2 regions of the Actinoallomurus sp. CA-142502 genome follow, and region 2 is predicted to be linked to the other one. Evidence: riboswitches for the same ligand, from Rfam matches in the RefSeq annotation. Region 2 holds a riboswitch; the other holds the start of a gene.
What was found. A riboswitch is a leader RNA that binds a small molecule or an ion and turns the genes downstream of it on or off. The one in region 2 is predicted to bind thiamine pyrophosphate.

Region 1: linked by a shared signal. The riboswitch ahead of thiO (glycine oxidase ThiO) and the one ahead of ACQEV1_RS01020 (purine-cytosine permease family protein) in region 2 are both predicted to bind thiamine pyrophosphate.

Annotation. Positions count from the first base shown of each region.
Region 1 is NZ_JBNJMY010000001.1:3,910,826-3,916,004, forward strand. Features, by position in the region: gene pknB (Stk1 family PASTA domain-containing Ser/Thr kinase) at 1-429, opposite strand, end outside; gene ACQEV1_RS18945 (thiazole synthase) at 510-1,283, opposite strand; gene thiS (sulfur carrier protein ThiS) at 1,286-1,486, opposite strand; gene thiO (glycine oxidase ThiO) at 1,768-2,886, opposite strand; TPP riboswitch at 2,876-2,987, opposite strand; gene ACQEV1_RS18960 (NAD(P)/FAD-dependent oxidoreductase) at 3,065-4,234, shown strand; gene ACQEV1_RS18965 (Rv2175c family DNA-binding protein) at 4,305-4,682, shown strand; gene thiE (thiamine phosphate synthase) at 4,758-5,179, shown strand, end outside.
Region 2 is NZ_JBNJMY010000001.1:157,785-162,963, forward strand. Features, by position in the region: gene ACQEV1_RS01015 (sensor histidine kinase) at 1-1,565, opposite strand, end outside; gene ACQEV1_RS01020 (purine-cytosine permease family protein) at 1,724-3,073, opposite strand; TPP riboswitch at 3,065-3,182, opposite strand; gene ACQEV1_RS01025 (rhodanese-like domain-containing protein) at 3,404-3,742, opposite strand; gene ACQEV1_RS01030 (SSI family serine proteinase inhibitor) at 3,827-4,345, shown strand; gene ACQEV1_RS01035 (hypothetical protein) at 4,459-5,061, opposite strand; gene ACQEV1_RS01040 (Fpg/Nei family DNA glycosylase) at 5,118-5,179, opposite strand, start outside.

The DNA.
Region 1 (5,179 bases), 3.8 Mb from region 2:
CTTGACGTCGCGGTGGATGACGCCGGCGCGGTGCGCGGCGCCCAGCGCCGCGAGCACCGGCTGCATGATCTCCAGCGCCTCGCGCGGTCCGAGCCGGCCGCGCTCGGTCAGCAGCGCGCGGAGCGTGCGCCCGGGGACGTACTCCATCGCCAGGAACACGTGGCCCTTGCTGGTGCCCTGGTCGTAGACGGCCACCACGCTCGGGTGCGACAGCGCCGCGGCGTGCTTGGCCTCGGAGATGAAGCGCCGCACGAACTCCTCGTCGCCGACGAGGTTCGCGTGCATGACCTTGAGGGCCACCGTGCGATCGAGCTTCGTGTCATGGCCGACGTACACCGTGGCCATGCCGCCTTGGGCGACCCGCGACTGGACGCGATAGCGCCCATCGAGCACCTGCCCGACGAGCGGGTCCGCAACCGACGTATCCATCAGGAGGGAGTGTATTCGTGTTTAAACGTGATACTCGCCGCCGCTCCAAAGGAAAGCATCGATCCTTGACCGGATCGAGATCAACCGCCCGAGCTGAGTCCCTGCCACGGAGACGACGCCTGCGCGTACCGCCGCTTGGGGATGCGGCCGGCGAGCCGGGCCATCCGGCCGGCCGTCACGGCGTGCCGCATCGCCGACGCCATCAGGGCCGGCGACTGCGCACGGGTGACCGCGGTCGCGAGCAGAACCGCGTCGCAGCCCAGCTCCATGGCGAGCGCCGCGTCGCTGGCCGTGCCGAGCCCCGCGTCCAGGACGACCGGCACCTGCGCCCGCTCGACGATCAGCTCGATGTTGTGCGGGTTGCGGATGCCCAGGCCCGAGCCGATGGGGGAGCCGAGCGGCATCACCGCCGCGCAGCCGGCCTGCTCGAGCCGGTGGGCGAGCACCGGGTCGTCGTTGGTGTACGGCAGCACGACGAACCCGTCGTCGACGAGCTGCTCGGCCGCGTCCAGCAACTCGATCGGGTCCGGCAGCAGCGTCCGCTCGTCGGCGATGACCTCCAGCTTCACCCAGTTGGTCTCCAGCGCGTCGCGGGCGAGTTTGGCGGTGAGCACCGCCTCGCCCGCGGTGAAGCAGCCGGCGGTGTTCGGCAGCACCCGGATGCCGAAGCGGCCGAGCACGTCGAGCACCGAGCCGCGGGAGCCGGGGTCGACGCGCCGCATCGCGACGGTGGTCAGCTCGGTGCCGGACGCGGTCAGCGCCTCCTCCAGCACGTTCATGCTCGGGGCGCCGCCGGTCCCCATGATGAGCCGGGACTCGAACGTCTCTCCCGCGATGACGAGCGGGTCCTCCATCGTCAACCTCCCTGCACGGCGGTCAGCACCTCGATGCGGTCCGCCTCCCGAACGATCGTGGTCGGCCAGTCGCCGCGCGGGACGACCTGGTCGTTGAGGGCGACGGCCACGCCGGCCGGCGCCCGTGTCACGGAGGCGACCACGCCCGCGACGGTCGCGCCGTCCTCCGCCTCGCGCTCCGCGCCGTTCACAGTGATCTTCATCGGACCTTCACGAACTCCTCGTGCTCATTGGTCGTTCGCCCTTCTCGCTCGCTCCACCGGCGACCTCGTACCTCGGCCGCCGCCTCCGCTCGCTCCTGCGGGCTCACTCGTGCTCATTGGTCGTTCGCCCTTCTCGCTCGCTCCACCGGCGACCTCGTACCTCGGCCGCCGCCTCCGCTCGCTCCTTCGGGCTCACTCGTGCTCATTGGTCGTTCGCCCTTCTCACTCGCTCCACCGGCGACCTCGTACCTCGGCCGCCGCCTCCGCTCGCTCCTGCGAGCTCACTCCTGGAACCGGCCGGGTGAGAACGGCCGGGCGACCTCGGGCATCGAACCGGTCGCCAGCAGCTCGGCCATGGCCTCGCCGGTGACCGGCGCGAGCAGCACGCCGCCGCGGAAGTGGCCGGTGGCCAGCAGCAGGCCCGGCAGCGCGCTCGCGCCGAGCACCGGGGCGTTGTCCGGCGAGCCGGGCCGCAGACCGGCGCGCACCTCGGTGAACTCCAGCTCGGTCACGCCGGGCAGCAGTTCGCGGGCGTCGCGCAGCAGCTCCCAGACGCCGCCCGCGGTGACCGTCGTGTCGAAGCCCATCTCCTCCTGGGTGGCGCCGACGACGATCTCCCCGTCGGCCCGCGGCACGAGATAGACCGACGAGCCGCGCACGAGGCCGCGTACGCACCGTCCCAGGAACGGCGTCGCGCTCCGCAGCCGCACCACCTGGCCCTTGACCGGGCGTACCGGCGGCAGCGCGCCGTCCGGCACGCCCTTGACGTCCTGGCTCCACGGCCCGGCGGCGAGCACCACCTGATGCGCGCGGACCACGTCGCCGCCGTCGAGGCGGACGCCCACGGCCCGCCCGTCCTCGGTCAGCACCTCCGCGACCCGCTCGCGTACGAGCGTGCCGCCGAGCCGCTCGACGGCGGCCAGCAGCGCGGCCGTGAGGCGTCGCGGGTCGACGGAGCCGTCGGCGGGCGCGAGCAGGCCGCCGCGCACGGACGGCGCGAGCATGGGCTCCAGCCGCCGGCACTCGCGGCCGGTGAGCGTCTCGGCCGGGATCCCGAGCGACTCCTGGAAGCGCCGCAGCTCGCCGAGGAGGGCGAGGTCGTCGGAGTCGAGGGCGACCTGCAGCGTCCCGTCGTCGCGGAAGCCCGTGTCGCGCCCGGACACCTCCTCCAGCTCCGCCACGAACGCCGGATAACGGTCGCGTGAGGCGAGGCCGAGGTGCAGGAGCGCCTCCTCGCCGTAGGTGAGCTCGCTGACGGGGGTGAGCATCCCGGCGGCGACATAGGAGGCCTTGGCGGCCGGTTCGGGGTCGGCGACCGTGACCCGCAGCCCGCGTCCGAGCGAACGCCACGCCGTCGCCAGCCCGATGACACCGCCGCCGATGATGACCACGTCGTCCACTCTGGCGCTCCCTTCGCCGGCATGACCCGGATCAGGTTCAGCGGTCGGCGGCCTCATGCCGCCCTCTCAGCCCGGTTCGCCGGGCTCCCGCGCTGGGATCTTTCTCGGGGGCGTTCACCGGCCCGCTGCCGGCTCGGCGGCGGTCAGGGCCCGTGAAGCACCCCCTAGCCTACGTCGTATGGAGCGCGTGATCATTGTGGGTGGCGGACTGGCCGGGCTGCGGACGGCCGAGACCCTGCGGGCCCAGGGGTACGCGGGCGGTCTCACGCTGGTGGGGGCCGAGCCGCACGCACCGTACGACCGTCCGCCGCTGTCGAAGGCCGTGCTCCGGGGCGAGACCGACGACACGACCGTCGCCGCCGACTTCGACGCGCTCGGCTGCGCGACGCTCCTGGGGCGCCGCGCGACGGGCCTGGGCGAGGAACTGGAGACGACCGAGGGGCCACTCGCCTTCGACGGGCTGGTCATCGCGACCGGCGCGACACCGATCCGGCTGCCCGGCGACGGCCCGCAGCACGTGCTGCGCACCATCGACGACGCCCGCGCGCTCCGCGCCGCGCTGCGTCCCGGCGCGCGGCTGGTCATCGTCGGCGCGGGCTGGATCGGCGCCGAGGTCGCGACGGCCGCGGCCGCGGCGGGCTGCCGGGTGACGGTCGCCGAGGCGGCGGACGCGCCGCTCGCGGGCGCCGTCGGCGCCGAGGCCGGGACGCGGACCGCGCGCTGGTACGCCGAGGCCGGCGTCGAGCTGCGCCACGGCGTCAAGGCCGCCTCGGTGGAGGCGGGCGGCCTGGCGCTGGCCGGAGGCGGCTCGATCGAGGCCGACCTGGTCCTCACGGGCGTCGGCGTACGGCCCGAGACGGGCTGGCTGGAGGGCTCCGGGCTGGCGCTGGAGAACGGCGTCGTCGTCGACGAGGGGCTGCGCACGAGCCGGCCGGGCGTGTTCGCGGTGGGCGACTGCGCCGCGTGGTGGTCGGGCCGGTTCGGCCGCCGGCTGCGCGTCGAGCACTGGGACGTGGCACTGAACGCCCCCGACGTCGTGGCGGCGAACCTCCTCGGCGGCGAGCGGGCGTACGACGCCGTCCCGTACTTCTGGTCCGAGCAGTTCGGCCGGATGGTGCAGTACGCCGGCCATCACCCCGCCGCCGACACGACGGTCTGGCGCGAGGACCCCGAGGCGGACCGCTGGTCGCTGTGCTGGCTGGCGGGGGAGCGGCTCGTCGCGATCCTGACCGTCGACCGGCCGCGTGACCTGGTGCAGGGGCGGCGGCTGATAGCGTCGGGCGCCGCCGTCGACGCCGGGCGGCTCGCCGATCCCCAGATCCCGGTCAAGGCCACCGTGCGCGGCTGATACCTCACCCTGTGATTTCGCGACCGGAATAGAGGTTTCAGATGGTGCCGAAGATGGTAAGCAGGCAGGCGTGACGCACACCGTTGCCGAAATCGAGATCGATCGACAGACCGACACCCTGGTGGGCGAATGGCTCACCCTCCCTGAGACGGCCGAGCGCCTCGGCCTCGATCTCAAGCGGGTCAAGCAACTCCTCCGCGACCACAAGCTGCTGGGGGTGCAGCGCGAGGGCGGGTTGAGCGTGCCCGCCGCGTTCATCCAGGACGGCCAGCCGCTCAAGGGCCTGCACGGCACGCTCACCGTGCTCGCGGACGCCGGGTTCGATCGGGTCGAGGCACTGCGATGGCTGTTCACCGCAGACGACTCGCTGCCGGGCACGCCGGTTCAGGCGCTCACCGAGCACCGGGTCAAAGAGATCAACCGGCGCGCGCAGGCGCTCGCGCTTTGAGCCACGGCGACACCGCCCGGCGAGACGGAGGGCCGCGGTTTGCCCGCACGTCTTCCCACTGACCGGGCGGTGAGCCTGCGCTCCCGCCTCGGCCGCGCGCGCCTCTACCTGTGCACCGACGCGCGCGAGGCCCAGGGCGACCTGCCCGGGTTCCTCGACGCGGCGCTGGCCGGCGGGGTCGACATCGTCCAGCTCCGCCAGAAGGGGCTGGAGGCGCGCCGGGAGCTGGAGCACCTGGAGGTGTTCCGCGCGGCCTGCGACCGGCACGGCGCCCTGCTCGCGGTCAACGACCGGGCCGACATCGCGCACGCCGTCCGCGCCGACGTGCTGCACCTCGGCCAGGACGACCTGCCCGTACGCCGGGCACGCGCGATCGTCGGTGAGGACATGCTCATCGGCAGGTCCACGCACTCGGAGGAGCAGGCGGCCGCGGCGGCGAGCGAGCCCGGCGTCGACTACTTCTGTACGGGCCCGACCTGGCCGACGCCGACCAAGCC
Region 2 (5,179 bases):
ACGGTGACCGTGCCGCCTCCCGGGGAGTACTTCACGGCGTTCTCCAGGAGCTGCCCGACGATGATGTCGGTGGCCATCGCGTCGCCGAGTGCCGCGGGCAGCTTCTCGTCGATGACCAGCTCCAGCGTGTGCTGCTCCGACATCCCGCGGAACCCCTCGACCGCGCCGCGCAGGAGGCGGTCCAGGTCGAACGGCTCGTTGGTCACGTCCAGCCCGTCGGGCACCGTACGGGAGTAGAGCAGGTTGTCCACCAGCTGCCCGAGCGTCTGGGCGCGCTCGGCGATGATCGCGACCGCCTGCCGCCGGTCGGCGTCGCCGAGCTTGTCCCACCGGTTGACGAGCGTGCGGGCGAACCCGTGCACGACGGTGATCGGGGTGCGCAGCTCGTGGCTCGTCATCGACAGGAACAGGTCCTTGGCGGCCTCCAGCGACTTGGCCTCGGTCACGTCGCGGAAGTCCACGACGATCTCGTCGTGGTCCTCGATCTCGGAGTACAGCACGTTGAGCCAGGTGCCCGACTCGACCTGGATCGTCGGCTCCGCGTCCGGCGCGGGCAGCGCGAACGGCAGCGGCCGGCCGATCACCTCGTCGGCGTCCATCCCGGTGATCGCGCGGGCGGCGGGGTTCCACTGCCGGACGATGCCGTCGCGGTCGAGCACGGCGATGCCGTCGGCGCTGGCCTCGATGACCGCCCGCTCGTGCTTGCGCTGCTTGACCACCTCGGCGTAGCTCACCGCGTTGCCGACGACGACCCCGGCGTGGCCGGCGAACAGCTCCAGGAGCTCCAGCTCGATGTGGCCCGCCCTGTGCCCGGAGAACAGGGCGTAGAGGGCCCCGTACGGCCGGCCGTGCACGGTGGAGACGCCGAGCGCGATCGTGTGCAGGCCGTCCAGCTCCGACCAGATCAGGTCACCGAGGCTGCGCGTGTCGGCGGTGGCGAGCATGACCGTACGGCCGGAGCGCAGCAGCTCGCCGACCAGGCTCGTGCGCAGGTCGGAGGTGACGCCGCGCAGGCGCTCCGGCAGGCCGCTGATGCTGACGAGCCGCAGCGTGCCGGTGGCCTGCTCGATGAGCACGAACCCGGCCGCGTCGGCGCCGGTCAGCTCGATGACGCTGTCCGCGACCCGGTCGAGGACGGCGGACAGCTCACGCTCGGCGTTCAGGTCGGCCACGACGTCGTTGAGCCGCCGTACGAGGCGGATCCGCTCGGCCGCCTGGTGCTGGACCGCCTCGTCCTCGTCGGCGGCCCGGTAGAAGCCGACCCAGCCGAGCAGCTCGTCGTCGTCGGACCGCATGGAGCTCACCACGGCGCGTACCTCGAGCAGGCGTCCGTCGCGGTGCAGCCGCCGGGTGGCGAAGGAGATGTGCCCGCCCTCGCGTACCCGCTCGAGCACGGCCCGGTGCTCGGCGGTGTACTCCTCCGGAACCGTCCGCAGCGGCCGGCCGATCGCCTCGTCGGCGGACCAGCCGAACAGCCGCTCGGCAGCGGGATTCCACAGGCGTACGGTCAGGTCGGGCCCGAGCGCGATCATTGCGTCGGCGGCCGAGGCCACGGCCGCGCGCATCGTCGCGTCGGAGGTGTCCACGGGGCCATAGTGCCACCGCCGACGGGTCGAACGGTTGCGAAACCACTCTTAAGCGAAGGTCAAGGGGACTTCGCATTTGTGCATGAGTCGTCGCCGACGCGGTGAATGTCGCCCGCCGGCGCGCACAGCCGGCCGGGTCACGCCTCTTCGGTGGCCGGGCGTTCCGTACGTGTCAGGGCGCCGATGGCCGCGGTGACCAGGCCGGCGACGGCGAACGACAGCAGGGAGGCGCTCATCCAGCTCGACGGGGTGAAGTGCAGTGCGCTCTGGGCGTCCGTCCACAGGCGGGACCACCAGCCGACGGTGCCCGGGTTGATCAGCTGGTACGTGGCGATGCCGGCCGCCCAGGCGACGATCATCGACCAGCGGGCCGGGGCCCGTTCCGACACGTCCCAGCCACGGCGGCCGCCGAAGCAGAAGAAGTCGACCGCCAGCACGCCCAGCATCGGCACGAACACCGAGCCGATCAGTGTGAGGAAGCCGGCGTAGTCGTTCATGTCCAGCGCGAGCGCGAACACCGTGATCAGCGCCCCCAGCACGACCGTCAGCAGGCGCCGGTCCAGCCGGGGCGCGAGGTTCTGGATCGACATGGCGGTCGAGTAGACGTTCGCGAAGGACTGGTCGGCCTCACGCAGGACGAACACCGCGAAGAACAGCGTGCCGAGCGCCACGTGCTGGAACGGCCCGAACACCTTCGTGGAGTCCTCGGCGACCAGCGCGAGGGCGAGCAGGCCGAGGACGTAAGCGACGATCTGCGTCACCCCGTACGCCACGCTGGCCGCGCCGAAGGCGGCGCGCTCGGACCGGGAGTGCCGCGTGTAGTCGGCGGCCATCGGCACCCAGGAGATCGAGACCGCCAGCGCCGCGTCAGCGCCGATCCAGAAGTGGCTCCACGAGCCGTGCGTGAGGTTCGGCAGCGGCTGGCGGGTGAGCTGGACGTAGAAGTAGACCAGGGCGATCACGACCGCGGTGGTCACGTAGCGGCGCAGCACCCGTACCGAACCCAGCGGCCAGATGGTCAGCACCGTGGTGATCACCCCGGCCACGACGACGTACATCCAGTGCGGACCACCGCCGAAGATCTGCTCGGCCGCGTCCGCGATGACGATCAGCTCGAAGGTGCCCCAGCCGATCATCTGCAGGATGTTGAACACCGTCGGCACGTACGACAGCCGGGTGCCGAAGAGGCCCCGCAGCAGCATCATGGCCGGTACGCCGGCCCGCGCGCCGGGCACCGCGGCCAGGCCGAGCATGATCCCGCCGATCGCGGTACCGACGATCATGGCGACGATGCCGGCCATGATCGGCAGCTGCGGCGTGCCCTGAGCGTCCGGCGCCAGCACGGTGACCGCGCCGGAGAAGGCGAGCAGGCTGACGCCCAGGTTGGCCCAGAACGCGCTCTGATCCCAGAAGCTGAGCACCCTGGGCGCGGGCTGGTCGAGCGTGTACGGAGCCTCGTTGCGTGGCTGGTCGACGGCAGTGCTCACAGAGCACACTCCCTACGCCGGCATTACCCGGTCAGGTTCGAGCGGTCGGCGGCACCTGTGAAGCCGCCCTCTCAGCCCGGTCGACGCCCGAGCTCCCGCGATATCAAGTTGGCCGGTGACAATGTATACCGGTTCAGCGGATTTTCCATCGGCAGGAGACCCATGCCACAGGCCGCGCACGCCGCGCGGCCCGGGGAGGAATCAGGGTATGACCGTTCCGACGGCGTCCTTCGTGGCGGATGACGAGGCTCGCCCCGTCGCCGCCGCCCTGGTGACCCGCCGCCTCTATTAACCCCTCGGCTTCACGCCGCACGGATGACGTCGGCGGGCTCAGGCGACGTACGGGTCGCCGCCGGACTCGCTCACCATCGGCAGCCCGGCCGCCTCCCAGGCGTGCATGCCGCCGTCGACGTTCGCGGCCTTCCACCCGGAGTTGTTGAACGCCGCCACGGCCTGCGCGGATCGCGCCCCTGACCTGCAGATAACGTAGATATCGCGGTCGCCCGGCACCTCGCCGGCGCGGGCGTTCAGCTCACTGAGCGGGATGTGCACGGCGTCGGGCGCGTGCCCGGCGTGCCACTCGTCGTTCTCCCGGACGTCGAGCAGGTAGCCATCGCCGGGAACCTCGGCGACCGCGACGCTGGGCAGCGGGTTGTTGAAAAGATTCACACATCCACGGAACCATGCGCGAGCGGCCGGAGTCGAATCGTCATGAGGCAATCTCTATCGAGACTGGGAAGGACGGCCATCGTCGTGCCGGGCGTGGTCACGGCATTGACGCTGACCGGCTGCAAGGACAACGGAACCGCGACGAGCCAGCCGAGCGACCAGGCCTCACAGCCCGCACAGAGCACGACACCCGGCTCGCCGACACCGGCGCCCGTCTCGCCGACCCCCACCACGCCACCGGGCGGCAAGATCGGCACGGACGGGACCAAACTCACCATCACGGTGCGCATGTCACCGACCTCGGACCCGATCAAACGCACGCTCACCTGCGACCCGCCGGGCGGCAACGCACCGAACGCGGCCCAGGCGTGCACGAGCCTGGACAAGGTGGCCGCGGCCAAGGGCGGCGACCCGTTCGCCCCGACGCCGAAGGGCCAGATGTGCACCCAGATCTTCGGCGGCCCGCAGACCGCCACGGTCAAGGGCACGTGGAAGGGCAAGAAGGTCGACACGACGTTCGGACGCAAGAACGGCTGCGAGATCAAGCGCTGGAACGACCTGGCCGCCCTGTTCGGACCCCTGGCGCACACACCGACACACTGACCTGGGTTCCGCCCGACGTGACCGCCTCGCCTGGGATCATCGTTCCGATCGTGGGGCGAGGCGTGATCAGTCAGCGTCAAGGGCGAGGGACGCCTTGATCGAAGGACCGGTGCTCAGCAAGCCGACCACGCCTCTCTCGGGAGAAAGTGGGGAAGGTCGTCCATTGCTTCGGGGGGTATGAACACCGGCCGTGTGAGTAGGTGGTCGCCTGCTCGCTGCACATCGATCACGACACCCAGGGTCTCCGAACCGGGTACGCCTGCGGCCATGTAGGTGAGCTCTGAGTAAGGCTCGCGGGCCTCGGCTCGTTGGACCATCCATTGCTCCAACAGCGAGGGAACGCGGCCGACCAACGCCGTACCGTCCGCGAACACCTGAGGCCCCCGCAGTGCGTCGACCACGACGCAGGCCAGCCGTTCCTTGCGGTAGTAGAGCTTCAGGCCGACTTCCTGGTAGTCGCCCTCTACGACCGTGGAGACGCCCTCAGTGGCGGGACGGTGAAGCGTGTGTCGCTGGGATTCCGTGGTGACACCGCTCAGCGCCTGCGAGACGTGGCCGGGGCTCATGCCGAAACGGAGCGGTCCCACGCTCACGAACGGATCCAGCGTCCACTGCTGCCGCTCGTCGTCCGGCAACACGTTCCACCACTTGATCACGACCACGAAGACTAGGGCGTTTCGGCCGAACGCCGCTCTCCACGGACCGCAGACCGCCACTGCGAGATCCCGCGAAGACAAAGGGATCCACAGCCTGTGGATAACTACGGCCGGGACTACTTGAGCAGGCGGGACATGCGGCGGTCGGCGAGTGGTTTGCCGCCCGTCTGGCAGGTCG